3 regions of the Cohnella candida genome follow, and region 1 is predicted to be linked to each of the others. Evidence: riboswitches for the same ligand, from Rfam matches in the RefSeq annotation. Region 1 holds a riboswitch; each other region holds the start of a gene.

Region 1 (5,188 bases):
TCGGCTTCCCGCTTCCCTGCTCGGCGAAAGCTTCGGAACGGGCCATCGCCGCAACAAGCACGCACGCGCAGAGAAGCGCCGCCACCCTCCGTATGCAACGGTACCTATCCAATCGCGGCCCTCCTCTCCGACGCCTTTTCCGGTTCTTTCCTTAGGGTCGGCGGAAACGAAAAGAATCATTCACCGCTGGGGAGATTGTTAGACGAGGTAACGCAAATAGACATAAGCGCTGGCAAGCACGACGGAAAGCAACATGAGCGGGAAGCCGATTTTCATGTATTCGAGGAACCGGATCGGATGGCCTTCCTTGGCCGACAGACCTGCCGCGATAAGATTCGCGCTGGCCCCGACGAGCGTTCCGTTACCGCCTAAGCATGCCCCGAGCGCAAGGCTCCACCAGAGCGGCTCCAGGTTGGAGACCCCCATGTTCCCCATCTCCTGAATCATCGGAATCATCGTGGCCACGAACGGAATGTTGTCCAGGAAAGCCGATGCGATCGCGCTGAGCCATAGGATCAGCATGGATGAAGCCGTCAAATTTCCGCCGGTCCACTCGACGGCCTGCTCCGCGAGTTTGGCGATGACGCCCGTCTCCACCAAGGCGGACACCAAAACGAACAAACCGACGAAAAAGAAAATCGTCGTCCATTCCACTTTGCCGAGCGCGTGTTCCATGGCATGCTCCCCGGTGAGCAGAAGCAGGAGGAACGCGCCCGCGAGCGCGACCGTGGCGGATTCCAAGTGAAACGTTTGGTGCAGGAAGAAACCGAGAATCGTGAGGCCGAGCACGGACAAGCTTTTCGCCAGCAGGACGCGATCGCGGATCAGCTCTTTTTCGTCCATCTCCATCAGATTGCGGATATGTTCGGGCTGTGTTTGCAGCCGTTTGCGGAACATCAGAATGAAAAGAGGGACATAAACCAGCATGATGATCGCCGCGATGGGGGCCAAATTGACGATGAAGGCCGAGAAAGAAAGTTCCTTGACCTCGCTGCCGATCATGATATTCGGCGGATCTCCGATCAAGGTAGCCGTTCCCCCTACGTTCGAGGCCAGAATTTGGGTTATGAGATACGGCATCGGGGATACCCGGAGCTGCCTCGTCATGCTGAACGTGACCGGAACCATGAGCAGAATCGTCGTGACGTTGTCGAGGAAGGCGGAACCGATCGCGGTGATCAGGCATAAGGCGATCAGGATCCGGACGGGTTTGCCCCCGGCTTTCTTGGCGGCCCATACGGCGACGTATTTAAACACGCCCGTGTCGGCCGTTATGGCGACGATCACCATCATCCCGACGAGCAGGCCGAGCGTATTGAAATCGATGTGGTGCAAAGCGGTTTCCTGGTCGACGATGCCGAGGACGACCATCAACACCGCGCCGATCATGGCAACGATCGTGCGATGGATTTTCTCCGAAATGATCAGTGCGTAGATGGCGAGAAAAATGCAGACAGCGATGATTGCGGGTTGTTCCATGAATGATTTCCTCCCCTGAAAAAGACAAAAAGAGCCCGTCAATGACAGGCTCCACCGGTTGAAACGATTTTATGAAGTTACCTCATCAGTATAAGGGATGAATCCGACCTCTGTAAACGGAATTCCGCGCCGCTATTTCTCGATCGAGTCCTGGAACTCTTCGATTTGCCGGTTCGTGCCGATGACCACCATGACGTCGTTCTCCGACAGGATGTCGTCGGCGACCGGCGCGATGATCATGCCCTTCGGCTTGTTGATCGCCACGACGCTGCAGCCGAACCGGCCGCGCGGGTTGATATCGGACAGGCTTTTGCCGGACAGGCACTTCGGCACGCCAAGCTCCGCGATCGTATAGTTTTTGGACAGCTCGATGTAATCGAGCAGATTCGGCGACACGAGCTGATGCGCGACGCGAATGCCCATGTCCCGCTCCGGGTAAACGACGCGGTCGACGCCGATTTTCTCGAGCACCCGCCCGTGCAGCTCGTTCACCGCTTTCCCGACGACTTTTTTGACGCCCAGGTCCTTCAGCAGAATCGCGGCCAGAATGCTCGCCTGGATATCGTCTCCGATCGCGACCACGCCGCAATCGAAGTTCCGGACGCCCACGGAACGAAGCACCTCTTCGTCCGTACCGTCCGCCACCACCGCATGGGTGAGCACGTTGCTCATTTCGTCCACTTTCTCCTCGTCCCGGTCGACGCCGAGCACTTCATAGCCGAGCTGGACGAGCTCGCGGCCCAAGCTGGAGCCGAACCGGCCCAGCCCGATGATGACGAATTGGTTCAATTTCATGGAATCGTTTCTTCTCCTTTGAATGTCAACCGATGATGATTTTGCCTTCGGCATTGCGGTAGAGCACGCGGCCGGGCTTCGGCGCGATCGCGTACGAGAGCGTCAGCGGCCCCAGCCTGCCGATGAACATCATGAGGATGATGATGATTTTGCCGACCAGCGTCAATTCCGGCGTCAGCCCCATCGTAAGACCGACCGTGCCGAACGCCGACGTCACTTCGAACAGGATCATCAGGAATTGATGGTCTTCCGTCGTGGACAGCACCATCGTGGCGACCATGACGAGCGCCAAAGCGAACAGCGTCACGGTAAGCGCCTTGTAGACGCGTTCTTTCGCCAGACGATAATTGAACATGACGACGTCTTCCTTGCCCCGGATCATCGTGTTCACGGCCCCGATCAGCGCCGCGAAAGTCGTCGTTTTGATCCCGCCGCCCGTCGAGCCCGGAGAAGCTCCGATAAACATCAGCACGATCAGGATGAATTGGGTCGCCTGCCGGAGAGAAGCGAGATCCACCGTATTGACGCCCGCCGTACGCGGAGAGACCGATTGGAAAAACGCCGCCAAAACTTTCTCGCCGAAACTGAGAGGCCCCATCGTCAGGCTGTTCGTGTATTCGAAGATGAAGATGATGACCGCGCCGGCCGCGATCAGCAGCCCCGACATGCTGAGGGCGACTTTCGAGTGCAGCGACAGCTTTCGCTTCGTCCTGTATTCCACCAGGTCGGCCAATACGACGAAGCCGATACCGCCAAGGAAGATCAACAGAGCGGCCGTCAAGTTCATCACCGGGTCCCCAACGTACATCGTGAAGCTCCGGAAGTGCCCCATGATATCGAAACCCGCGTTGTTGAAAAAGGAGACCGCATGGAAAATACCGTAGTACAGCGCACGCCCGGGAGACATGTCAAACATGAACCGCAAGGTAAACGATACTGCTCCCGCCGCTTCGATGCATAAGGTATAGAAGAGCACCTTGCGGACGAGACGGACGATGCCTTCGATGCTGGACTGGTTGAGCGCTTCCTGCAGCACCAGCCTTTCCTTCAGCGAAATCCGCCGTTTCAGGAAAACCGCGAACAGGGTCGCCATCGTCATGAAGCCGAGGCCGCCGATCTGGATGAGCGAGAGAATCACGAGCTGGCCGAAAGTCGAATAATAAGTGCCGGTATCGACGACGACCAAGCCGGTCACGCAAGTCGCCGACGTCGCCGTGAACAGCGCGTCGATCCAACGGGTCGAGTGACCGGCGGCGGATGCGATCGGCAGCGTCAGCAGCTCGGCGCCGACAAGGATGATCAAAGCGAAGCCGAGCACGAGCAGCTTCGGCGGCGACGCGACGAGCATCCGGTAAAGTTTGCTGAACAAAGAAGTCACCTCGGGTAGATGGTCCTGAATCGTTGCTTAGCCGGTATTCCGGGCAACAAAAAAAGCATTGGAACCCCAATGCTCATAACGCGCATGCGAGTCCTGTTCCGTGCAGCCTGCGAGGTTAGCTGACGGGTTCGGGCTCGAACAGGCTGCCCTATCGTTCCGCGGCTGGCGCGGTCGAATTCACCCCGGGTAGCCGCTGGGTCGTTCCGCGGCATGGTTGGTTCCCCCGTTTTCATCCATTGAAATTCGGCTGTTTGACTATTTTATTGTAAAATATCCGGTTAACAAGCGTACTTTCGCATTATAGTCCTTCCCTCAAAACGCGACAACAGCAAATTTCGGCCAATCCGGGCAAATGCAGCGATAAAACGGAATCCGTTCCGGATGAAGAAGATGCGCGCATGCATTATCGTGCCATTATCTTCGTCTCACTTCGAAAATCGATGCTTTTTCATTGGAATTCAAGGTTTCGAATATGCTACGCTTGCTGTATGCGTTTACTTGACAGGCTTTCGTTAAAGGAGCGGTGATTTTGCGCCGAATCGGGCAAAAGTCCGCAAACCCGTTATGGGGATGGGCGGCAGGAATCGGACTCGTCGTATTTCTCTTCATTCAAGTATTCCCCCTTCTTTGGAACCGCGACGCAGGGAACGCGTTAAGCCGCGGGGCGGCCGAGCAAGCCGCCGTGAAAATAGCCGCCGAACGGTTCGGCATCGCCGGAGAACCGACGGGCTTGGATCTTACCCATCTCTCCGACAGCGACACGGTCGGCTATTTCTCGAAATACGGGCTGCTGGATGAGTATAAAAAGGAATGGTCCGACCGGCATCCGACAGACGTCTATCGGGCCGATCTTCGGTATGGAGAGGAACGATTAACGCTTTATCTTCAGATGGAAACCGGGCAACTCGTCGGGTGGCAGGACAGCCGTGCCGCCGCATCGGCCGCCGCGAACGAGGATCCGAAATCCGGGGCCGAACGCGCCTTGGCCTACGCGGCATTCTGGGGAGAAAAACCGGGGGATTGGGAATGGAACGGCGAGCCCGCGGACGTTTCCGGTACCTATACCTTTCTATCCCGTAAAGCCGGCTTGTCGGATGCCCGTCTCGCACTGAAGGTTGCGGCTCCGTCCGGCTTCAACGCCGCTTCCTCAGCCGTTCCCCCGTGGCGCGACGGCAAAGTCTCGTACGAGATCCGGATCCCGCAAAGCTTCACGGACTACATGGCCGGGCAGACGAAATTAGCCGTGAAGCTGAACGCCTTAGGCTTCGTCGTTCCCCAACTGGTTTTGCTGATCATGGCGATCATCTACTCCGCGTCCCGAAGGGAATATACGACATTCCGGCGCGGCATCGGCTTGGCCGTTGCGTTTCTGGCGATGTATACCAGTTTCTATCTGAACATGCAGCCCGCCTTCCGCGCGGGTCTGCTCCAAGAAGGGCAGAATGCGGACAGCTCGGCGATCCATGCGATCCTCATCACCAATTTCATCGTTCTCGCGGGCATGGCACTCTTTACTTACCTTTCCGCCGTGGGAGG
Region 2 (5,188 bases), 1.2 Mb from region 1:
GTGTTGACGACTTCGATCTCCACCTCGGGATGCAGGGCGGAGAAGAGCATGCCGTACTGGTCGAAAAACGACCTTTCGTCATAGTACATGACCTTCAGCGTGACGGGTTCCGCGCGCTTCTCGGCGCCGGCGTCTCCGAAGCTGCAGCCGGCCAACAGGCTTGCCGTCAACGCGAACGGAAAGACGTAACGGGTCCAACGGTAGCGATTCAATTTCCCCACTCCTCCCATTTCTTTTCCTTGTTTCTCTATGATTCGACTCTATTATCTTCCAAGTGGAATCCATTTCCTAGGGAAATAAGGAAATGTTATGAGATTTTAGGGAAAATTTAGGGAGGGGGAGCGCGGAACCGCATGGCCGTTCGGCCGTATGGAATGAGGGCAAACCTGAATTTAAAGGAGGTTGAAGAGCATGAATTGCCCGGTATGCGACAATTCGCGCCTGAGAGAGGTTGAGAAGAACGGCATCCTGATCGACGTCTGCCCGACATGCAAAGGGGTTTGGCTGGATCGGGGGGAATTGGAGAAGCTGATGACGGACGTGCGCGAGGTGCGTCAGGATTACAACGAGTGGTATTATGCGGACTCGGACCGCCGGAACGATCCGTCCCAATATCCGCCGCAACAGCAGCCGCCTTATCCGCAGCAGCAAAGCCGCCAACCGTATTACGGGAGCCACCCGCAGGGACATCCGAAACACTACAAAAAGAAAAAGAGCGTACTGGACGTTTTCGGAGACTTGTTTGACTGATTCCGCGCGGTGGTAATAAAAAACGAAGACCCGCTTGAGCGGGCCTTCGTCCTCGGTTCAGCCAAGTCATCCAGCGGCGGATTCGTCGTCCGCTCCCGCGGCGACGTCCGGATCGGTGGCGACTTCCTGATAAGTGTCGGTATCCATCACGCGGCGTGCTCCGATGTAGCGTTTCACGTAGTAATCCGCCGACAAAGAGTCGATCGTTACCCCGCGGGTAAAGGAAGCGTGGGCGAATTTGCCGTCGCCAACGTAGATTCCTACGTGCGAAACACCATGACCGCTCGTGTTGAAGAATACCAGGTCGCCCGCGCGAAGATCGGCGCGAGCCACTTTTTTGCCGCGTTGGAACTGTTCCTTCGAGCTGCGCGGAAGCGTGATCCCGAGCTTCTTGAAGACGTATCCGGTAAATCCGGAGCAGTCGAATCCGCCCGTGGTCGTTCCTCCGTAGTCGTAATCGACGCCGATCACTTTGCCGATCGTGTCGTCCAGCTTGGAGTCAGCAAACGCGCTTCCGACTTGGAAGGCAAGCAAAAAAGCAAGAGAAAGCAGCAAAACGGAAACTTTACGCAAGACTGGGTGTCCCCTTCCGATGCCTACGAGGTTAGCTGGAGGGTTCGGTTGAAGGTTCCCTATGGCCACTGTGTTGCGAGGCCAATTCACCCGTAATGGTTCCCCCGTTTCCCGGTGCACGGGAATTCGGCAATTTTTTCACACAGCCCTAAATATTCGCTTTTTGCGGCGGACTTCCTGCTCCCCAAGGATTAGAATTCCTTAATCTTTGCCTCCCAATCGACTCTTTGAACCTCCTTTCAAGGCGGTTTTTTAGTTGCCCGTAAAACGCGCAACCCCCGCCCGCAAGCGCCGGAGCGGCTTACGGACGGGGATTTCCCGGGCAGGAATTGTCGAATGACGACCGGGACTTCGGGCATGAGACGGACGGAAAAAACAGGCTTACTCGTTTCCCCTCCAGACCGCGAATTGGGAGGCGGCGGTCCAGAGGGACAGCAGGGTGCGCACGAAGTGGAAAGCTTGGTGAAGCGCCACGGCGATAAAACCCGACCAGAGGAGAGAGACGGACGACACGGCTGCGGATGCGGCGGCGCCGATGCCGGCCATCGCCAGCGAGACGGCCAGAAGCGGCAACGCCCGGGACAGGGCTTGCATCAGTGCTTTGCCGAAGCCTTCGCGGCTGACGGCGCCGAATTGAAGGCATTGGAACAGCACGTGGACGACGAAGCCCCAGATGAGCCATCCCGCCGCATAGGGTAGCAGCTCCCGGATCCAGCTTCCGGGAGAGCCGGCGCTGAAGAACCGGTCCTTGGCCATCGGCAGCAGCCAGACGGCGGGAAGCAGCGCGAGGGCGTTCTCCAGCCAGTAGAGCAGCACGACCGGTTTCCACGCTTGCCGGATGCCGGCGAGCATGCGGGTGCCGCTCTTCTCTTCTTCCGAATGGCGGAAGGAGTAATAGAGGCCGGCGTTGATCAAGGGAGAGACGATCATCCGGAACAGCAGCAAGCCTGCCAGCAGCCAGAGAAGCGGGTCGAGCAAATCGGTCCGAAGCAGCCGGAATTCCGCTTCGATCAGGAACAGCGGAATCGCGTTCGCGTTCGGGTGAAGGTCGGGATACCGCGCGAGCACGGGCGTCACCACGGAGTCTACCAGCCGGAACAGGAAGAATCCCCACAATAAGCGATACAGAAATAAGAGAACCCCTACATACTTATGCCGGACCGTCATGTCCCATCCCTTGCCGAGCCATCTTCTCATGCGGCGCTCACCTCACCATGCGAATGTGCTGAAGAAGCTTTCCAGCGCCTGGGCGACGCCGGTCGTCCATTTGACCCGTTCCTTGGAGGGGACTTCCGCCTTCAGGAAGTTGTTGTAGCGCCGGTTGTCCAGGACGACCGACAGGTTCGGGTCCACGGCCGCATAGAGCAGCGGGGATGCCGAATCGAGCTGCAATTGGGTCTGGTTCTGCGCTCCGTCCCACTGTCTGCGTTCCGTCCGGCCGTCCGCGTAGCCAAGCGCGAGAGTGACCGGCTGCGGGCTGCCTCCTTTGCGCTTGAGCGTCACCAAGGTGCGATAGCCGCCCTGCTCGGTTTTGTGGGAATCGATCGATTCGATGGAGAAGTCGGCCGTCTCCCCGCGGTACACGTAAGCGCCGAAGAAATCGTTCCATTTGAGCTTCGTCACGTTTTCGGCCACCTTTTGAAAATCCGCCGTGGACGGGTGTTTGAACCGGTATTTCTGGAAATAGGCGCGCAGGATTTTGTTCATCGTCTTCTCTCCGACCTGCCGCTCCATGGCCGTCAGCACGAGTTTGGCCCGCAGGTACACGTTATCCGCGTAGCCGTCCGGTTTGCCGTAGTGCCAGGCGAACTGGTGCAGCGGTTCGGGATCGGTGAGGTAGCTTCCTTCCACGGCCGTGTTCGGCGAAACGCCGTAAATGGCGGACATCAGCTTGTCTTCGGAGTAGGAGGTGAAGCCCTCATCCAGCCAAGCCTCTTCGAACTCGTTGGAGGCAGCCATGCCGTACCAATATTGGTGCGCGATTTCGTGAACGAGGGTCCGCTCCAGCTCGTAACCCGGACTGGCGCTCTTGGCGGCTGCGGCGGTGACGAGCGTCGGGTATTCCATGCCGCCGGCTCCGGCGCCTCCCGCGGGGGGCACGACCACGGACAGCGTCGAATAGGGATATTCCCCGTACCAGGAGGCCAGCTTGGAGAGCGACGATTTGGCCGCGTGCAGGTAGCGGTCTTTCAAGTCCTTATGAAGCGGGTCCAAATAAAGGCGGATTCGGACGCCGGGGATGCCGGGGGCGGAGAAGGAATCCTCGTAATAGACGAATTGAGGCGACGCGGACCAGGCAAAATCGTGCACGTCGTCGGCGTAATATTGGTACGTCTTGCGTCCCTGGACCGAAGCGGGGGATTTCGTCTGGAAGCCCGTCGCGGCGACGGTATAGTTGTCGGGCACATTGATCCGCACGCTGTAGATGCCGAAGTCCGAGTAAAATTCGGAGTTGCCGTGGTACTGGTGAAGGTTCCAGCCTTCCGTCGTGCGGCCGCGCATGCCGACCGTCTCGTAAACCGCGACTTTCGGGAACCATTGCCCGGCCATGACGAAATCGCCGGCGGTGCCCATGCGGGCGAACACTTGGGGAAGCGTGACCTTGAAATTCATTTTGAGGGTCACCGACGCGCCCGGCTTGACCGCTTCCGGCAGGCGCAGCGTGGCGAGCGTGCGGTCCTGCTTGTTGCCGTCGTCGGGCTGGACATAGTGCAGGCGGGGCAAGAGGGTTTCGCCTTCTTCCGTCGTCAGCGCGGCGATTTCCATCGCTCCGTAGCTGCCGGGCGCCATGGCGTCGCCGCGAAGCTGGCCGCCGGATTCCTTGAGGAACGTGCTGCCGGGGGAGAAGGCGTTCGGATACAAGTGGAAATAGAGATCCGAGACCGATTTCCGGCCGGGATTTTTCCAGGTGACCGTCTGCTGCCCCGTCAGCGTGTTGTCCGGGTTCAAGGTCACGGAGATATGGTATTCGGTCACGCGCTGGCTGAGGACGACCGGCTTCGGCTGTATGGGCGCCGCCTCCGGCTGGGGAGCTTTGGGCACGGCGGCGGGCGGAGCCTTGCCGGAGGCCTGGGCGATGGCCGGCCAGGCATATTGCGTTTCCAGCGCGTCCGCGAACCCGAACCGGATCGAGAATACGAGGGCGACGGCGGCTGCGGTGAAAAGAAGCAGGCGTAGCGTGCGGCGCTTCGGCATAACGGATAACCCTCCCGTTGACAAGCATCTACGGACATCTATATGCGGGTTGTCCGCGGATTATTTCTGCTTGTCTGAGGGCGGGGGCGGTTATTGGAAGCCCAGCTTCTTGCTGGCCGTTCTTGTGGCAAACCGCTATTACCCAATAAGAAGCTGCACAGTGAGCATCAGCTTGACGAAACACTCGGTGACCGCAAAACCCGCACGATTCCTTGTGACATCCACGACAATATGGCGCTTACAAGTCTAGCTCGATCACGATGCCTATGTCAGCTGCATGTCCAGCGCCTGTTACGGCAGCGAAGCCCGTAAGCTTGTATCGATCAGGACATTCAGATCTCGGAGTAACCCGGCCTGTTCCGACGTGAGCAATGCCGACGCACGGATTCCTCGCGATACGGTCGTTTACGACCACGGCATCAACGCTACTGTGGATTGCTATTTCAATGATGCGGAAAACGTGGTGACGATAATCGTATAGTCCGGGCTGACGTAGGTCTAGGCGATCAGCGTCGTCGCAACTCAATTTTCCGCCGTTTTTGCAGTGAAACCAGCAAAAACGGTGGAATCATTTATTTTTAGCGTAATGGGCTAAAAACTTCGCGAGAACTAAATCGGAAAAAATAGAAAGCCTTGCATAACCTATTAGGCCAGCGAGGCTTTCAATTTA
Region 3 (5,188 bases), 2.1 Mb from region 1:
TCTCGTCATGCTCGACGCCATACTCTTCAAAGCGCTGCTTCCAATAGCGCAGGGCTTCGTCGCCGGCCACGCGGAGAGACGTCGAGGAAATGCTGTTCCCGCCATGCCGGTTCCGGCCGGCCATCGGAAATTCGAAGAAAGTGAGCTCCGTCCCCGGGTTCCCTCTGTCGTCCCCGTAGAACAGGTGATAAACGGAGGTGTCGTCCTGGTTGACCGTCTTCTTCACCAGCCGCATGCCGAGGATTTTCGTATAGAAATCGAAGTTCGCCGAAGCGCTGGCCGTGATCGCCGACAAATGGTGGATGCCTTTCAATTCCATGTGAATCGGCCTCCTTAAACTTTGAATTTAATTATCTTAAATTAAAGATAATACAGAAAAGCCACACTGTCAATAGTGCGGCGCAAGCGAACCTGACTAACTTTCCACCATGGCGGTTCCGAATACTCGGTATCGATTGCGCCCCGCTTGTTTGGCTTCGTACATGGCGCGGTCCGCATCTTTAAGAATCGTTTCCAGCTCGGCATTCTCTTCACCTGCGACGATCCGGATGCCGACGCTGGCGGTCATCTCGTAATCTTGATCCGAAAGCCGGACAGGCTTATTGAGTTCAGATGTCAGCCGATCGGCGACGTCCGTCACGTCGCGAACCCCCTCTGCACCTTCGAGAAGGAGGACAAACTCGTCGCCCCCCATCCGAGCCGCATGGGAGCGTCCGGGAGCGATCTCCTTCAAACGTTGCGACAGAACCTGGAGCAATTCATCCCCCGCCGCATGGCCAAGCGTATCGTTCACCCATTTGAAGTGGTCCAAGTCGATCAAATATACGGCAAACCCTTGGCCTTGCGCCGGCCATTCCGCGATTTTGTCCGTCAGAATCTCCATGAAGCTCCGGCGGTTCAGCAAACCCGTCAAGGAGTCATGGTACGCGAGTTGTCTCAGCTTCCGCTCGTTTTCCGTCTGCAGGGTAATGTCCGTATTCGTGAGGTATCTCCAGTAGCGTCCTTCCACTTCCATATGCACCATGTCGGACTCGACGACGTAAGCTTCCCCGCGCCGGTTGCGGATTCGGGAAACAAGGTGCAGCGGAATTCGGTTGCGGATCGCGTGGCTGAACAACTCGTACTGGCTTGTATCTTCTAGCGTAACCACATCCGCCAGGAGCATTCCTTTCCAACAAGTCTCATTCGGCGAAAATCCCGTCATCGCGACTGCCGCAGGGTTCATCTCCACCAATCTTCCATGGTCGTCGAGCAGGAAGATGCCTTGCGAAGTTAAATTGAACAGAATTTTGTAGCGGAGGTCGGCTGTGGACAGAAACTCGTAGTTAACCATCGCATGACGGATGAAAAGCGCGAAAATGAGAACGGCGAACGAATCCAGCGCGGAGTAAGGGACCCATGGAACGTCTGGCAGCAGCGGTTTGAAGACCGCTTCTGAAACGACGACCCAGACGACGCACGCGAGACCGCCCCCCAGGATCAAACGGATTCTTTTGCGTTCCAGGACGCTGATTTCCTTGGTGCGGTATTGATTGAAAGCGCGGACGATTTGGGAAACGAAACCCGCCATCGCGATGGCGGCCACGGAGTAAATGACCCACCTGTAAGCTTCGTTATAATGCTCCGTACGGAAATAGGGGCCGGCCAAATATTCAAAACGGAACGCGGGCATGTTTAGAATGAGCGGCACGATGCATACGAGCGGAAACAATGCGACGACGTGGAACAAGACGGAACGCAGCGAGAATTTATTGAGGATCTGGAAGAAATACATGCCGACCGACATCGTGAAGAAACCGCCGATCAGCTTAAGGCGCAGGCCGAAGTCCGATTGCTCCAGCGGAAGCATGTGGCCGAAAAAGTCGCCTAAATAAAGCAAGCTGCATGACAGCATGAATTCCATGGTCACGCGATGAAGCTTGTTGCGGGGGTCCCGATGGAGTACTTCGATTCCCGTATAGAACAGGAAGAGGAATGGCAGGAAAAAATAGAAGATATATAAATAGGTCATGAGCATGCTCCACGGTGTCGTCGAATTTTTAGTCTACTGCATTCTCTTAGCTATAAAATACCATAGGCATATGGGAAATTAATACCATAAAATAAAAAAAGCCTTTGCCTCCGCGTGATCGCGAAAGGCAAAGGCTCGTGTCGTTATCGATTTTAGCCTGTGAACTCCTGGACCCATTCGCCGTTGTAATAAGCAACGCCGATGGAGGTGTAGTTCGCGCCCAGGATGTTCGCCTTATGGCCCGGGCTGTTCATCCATGCCGTCATGACTTCCTGCGGCGTGCGCTGCCCCATCGCGATGTTCTCGCCGGCGTAGCGGTACGCGATGCCGAACGATTTCATCATGTCGAACGGGGAGCCGTAGGTCGGCGAGTTATGGTCGAAGTAGTTGTTGTTTTTCATGTCTTTGGCTTTCACCAGCGCCATTTGCGTCAGCTTCGCGTTGGAAGCGAGCGGCTTCAGGCCTGCCTTGGCACGTTCCTGGTTGACCAAGGAAACGACTTGGGACGCGTAGCTGGAAGCGGTCGTCGTCGTTGTGCTCGTCGTCGGTTTCGTGACCGGTTTCGATACGGGCTTCGCGACCGGTTTCGTCACGGGCGCCGTCGTTACCGGCTTCGTTACGGGAGTCGCGGTCGGCTGCGTCACCGGCTTCGTCGTCACGGGATTCGTCACGACCGGTTGCGCATAACCTGCGAACCCTTGGAAATATTGCTGAAGGAGCTTAGTGAAATCGGCGTAGTCGCCGGAGGTCACGTAGAATACTTTATACTGGACGGTTGCGTAATTCGGAGTTGCCGCGGATGCCGCACCCGGAATCGCGATCGCTGCCGTCAACGCACCAACGGAAAGCCACTTCTTCCAACCTTTCAAACCTTTCACTTGCAGATTCCTCCCTTTGTCGTGCCTGCGAGGTTAGCTGACGGGTTCGGGTCAAAGAGTAGCCCCGGCCGCACATGCTGCATGCGGCTTCACCCCATTCTTGGGTCCCCCGTGTCCGATAGCGGACTTCGGCTTGGAATGTCTACAAGTCTAGCAGGTTTTCCGGGCCGGTTCATGCCATAAATGTTGCCAACGTTCAGGAAATGCGCGTCACGAAAGGAACCGTCACCACCTCGCCGTTCCTCTGGAACTGAGCCCAAATCTTATAGATTCCAGGGGCGGGAAACCGGGTTTCGAATACGGCAACCGGCCCCGTACCCTGGCCTTCTTCGGCATGAACATGCAAGTACCGCTCCCCATCCTCCGTCAAGACCACCACGTGCCCGATCGCTCCCAAATAAGGCTCCAGATCGGTTACGGCCTTCCCCGTCGCCGCGTCGGTGATCGCGTACCGCAGTGTCACATCCTTGCCGGATGCCGGAGGATTGATCGTGAGACTGACTCGCAGTCCGTCCACGGTTCGGTCCAGGCGCTGATCCGGCGTGACGGGGACCGCCTTCGCGGTCTTACCGTCGACCGTAACCCAAGCCATCTTGTTCATGGCATCGCCGTCGGTCGGTTTGAAATCGGCGATCAACCGGTACTCGCCGCCGAACGGGAAGCGGTTTTCGATCTCGAATACGCCGTTCCCCAAATACTCGGGATGGATGTGACGGAAATAGGATAAATCCTTGCTGACGACCATGAGGTGCAGCAGTTTCTCGTGGTTCACGTCGAAATCATCGATCGTCCCGCCGTCTTTGGCCGCGATGACGACGCGAATCCGTTTGGTTCCGTCGTCTCCGTTGCCGTCAATCGTCCATTCCGCTTTAACGTCGTCTTCCATGAGCCTGTGGCTGACCTCGGATACCTCTTCATTTTCCCACGATGATTTCGAGCCGCACCCCGACAGCAGCAACATGGCCAACAAACCTAGCGCAAACAGGCTTCGTTTACTCATAGCGCAGCGCCTCGCTTAAACGGGTTTTCGAAGCTCGCGAAGCGGGAGCGAAGCTTGCGATCAAGCTGACGGCGAGGCCGAACAAGGAGATGATCGCGATAATCGTCCAGGGAACCCCGAATCGGTACGTCAAAGAACGGATTTCCATGAAAGTCGAAGTTAGGTAGACGAGCGTGATCCCGAACGCGCAGCCGATCACGGTCGCTGCCGTTCCCATGCCGAGTCCCTCCAGCAGGACCATCCGGTTCACCTGGCGCCTCGTCACGCCGACCGCGCGCATCATGCCGAGCTCGCGAACCCGCTCCATGATGTTGATCAGCAGCGTGTTGGCAATGCCGATGCCCGATATCAGGATCGAAAGGATGACCAGGAAATCGATAATGGCGAACGAGCCCGTGTAAGTTGCGCTCATGACCGATACCCAGTCTTCCGGCCCGAACATTTCTTCGATCCGGCCGCCGAACCGATCGAAAATGTTTTCCCTTAGCTGCACCGGCGAGGCGTTCTCGTCCTTCAGGATCAAAGCGTTCCTCTCGTATTTGAGCCCAAATGCTTCCTTGAATCGATCGGTCGGGAGGAAAGCGCCGTAACCGCCGTTTTTCATCGACTCCACGACGTCGACTACGCGGAAAGACTGCGTACCTTGAAGGGTGGCAAGCTCGATCGCCCCGCCGATTTCGCCGCCCCAAGCTTTGAATGCCATTTTATCGAGGACGATTTCATCCTTCTTCAAGCCCCGAACGAGTTCGCCCGGCGTCCGATCCGAAACCGAGAACAGCGGGAAGCGGTCGATCCACTCGGCGCCGATCCCGTATACGGGAAGCTTGCGTTTCGATCCGTCCAAGTTCCAGATGGCGGAATAAGTCGGGTACGTCTGGGCGTCCGCCACCCCTTCCACCTGCTTCAGCTGCTCCAAGTCGGTTTTCTCGATGTGGTGCAGATGGATGTCCAGGTTGCCTCCGTAGGAAGAATAAATGACGCGTTCGAACGATTGGACCAGCGCGGAATTGAGCGAGCTCATCAGCACGATCATGGCGATGCCCATGCACAGAATGATGGAAGTCATGGCCGAGCGGGTCCGGTTCCGGTTCAGGTTGCTGGCGGCGATTTGTCCGCTGAAGCCGAACAGCTTGCGGTACACCGGTCTTAGCAAGATCACGGCGCCCCTGAACAAATAGGGGAAGACGAGCACGATGCCCAGCATGAGCGGCGCGACGAGCAGCAAATGGTTGATGAAAAAGGCGGACGCGATCAGCAGAACCCCGAGAATACCCCACCACTTCCCTCGGGACTTCGGCG

Evidence for each region. Region 1 has a riboswitch for cyclic di-AMP ahead of EAV92_RS01615 (TrkH family potassium uptake protein). Riboswitches for the same ligand answer to the same signal wherever they lie in the genome.
Region 2: another riboswitch for cyclic di-AMP. It lies ahead of EAV92_RS20235 (C40 family peptidase); the one in region 1 lies ahead of EAV92_RS01615 (TrkH family potassium uptake protein).
Region 3: another riboswitch for cyclic di-AMP. It lies ahead of EAV92_RS15895 (CAP domain-containing protein); the one in region 1 lies ahead of EAV92_RS01615 (TrkH family potassium uptake protein).

Annotation. Positions count from the first base shown of each region.
Region 1 is NZ_CP033433.1:329,941-335,128, reverse strand. It holds gene EAV92_RS01630 (polysaccharide deacetylase family protein) at 1-112, opposite strand, end outside; gene EAV92_RS01625 (ArsB/NhaD family transporter) at 199-1,479, opposite strand; gene EAV92_RS01620 (potassium channel family protein) at 1,612-2,274, opposite strand; gene EAV92_RS01615 (TrkH family potassium uptake protein) at 2,300-3,622, opposite strand; cyclic di-AMP (ydaO/yuaA leader) riboswitch at 3,742-3,911, opposite strand; gene EAV92_RS01610 (CPBP family glutamic-type intramembrane protease) at 4,182-5,188, shown strand, end outside.
Region 2 is NZ_CP033433.1:4,376,571-4,381,758, forward strand. It holds gene EAV92_RS20225 (ABC transporter substrate-binding protein) at 1-212, opposite strand, end outside; gene EAV92_RS20230 (TFIIB-type zinc ribbon-containing protein) at 412-750, shown strand; gene EAV92_RS20235 (C40 family peptidase) at 817-1,323, opposite strand; cyclic di-AMP (ydaO/yuaA leader) riboswitch at 1,329-1,465, opposite strand; gene EAV92_RS20240 (hypothetical protein) at 1,705-2,520, opposite strand; gene EAV92_RS20245 (M1 family metallopeptidase) at 2,533-4,518, opposite strand.
Region 3 is NZ_CP033433.1:3,478,000-3,483,187, forward strand. It holds gene EAV92_RS15885 (ring-cleaving dioxygenase) at 1-319, opposite strand, end outside; gene EAV92_RS15890 (sensor domain-containing diguanylate cyclase) at 416-2,011, opposite strand; gene EAV92_RS15895 (CAP domain-containing protein) at 2,164-2,889, opposite strand; cyclic di-AMP (ydaO/yuaA leader) riboswitch at 2,897-3,033, opposite strand; gene EAV92_RS15900 (hypothetical protein) at 3,086-3,889, opposite strand; gene EAV92_RS15905 (FtsX-like permease family protein) at 3,882-5,188, opposite strand, start outside.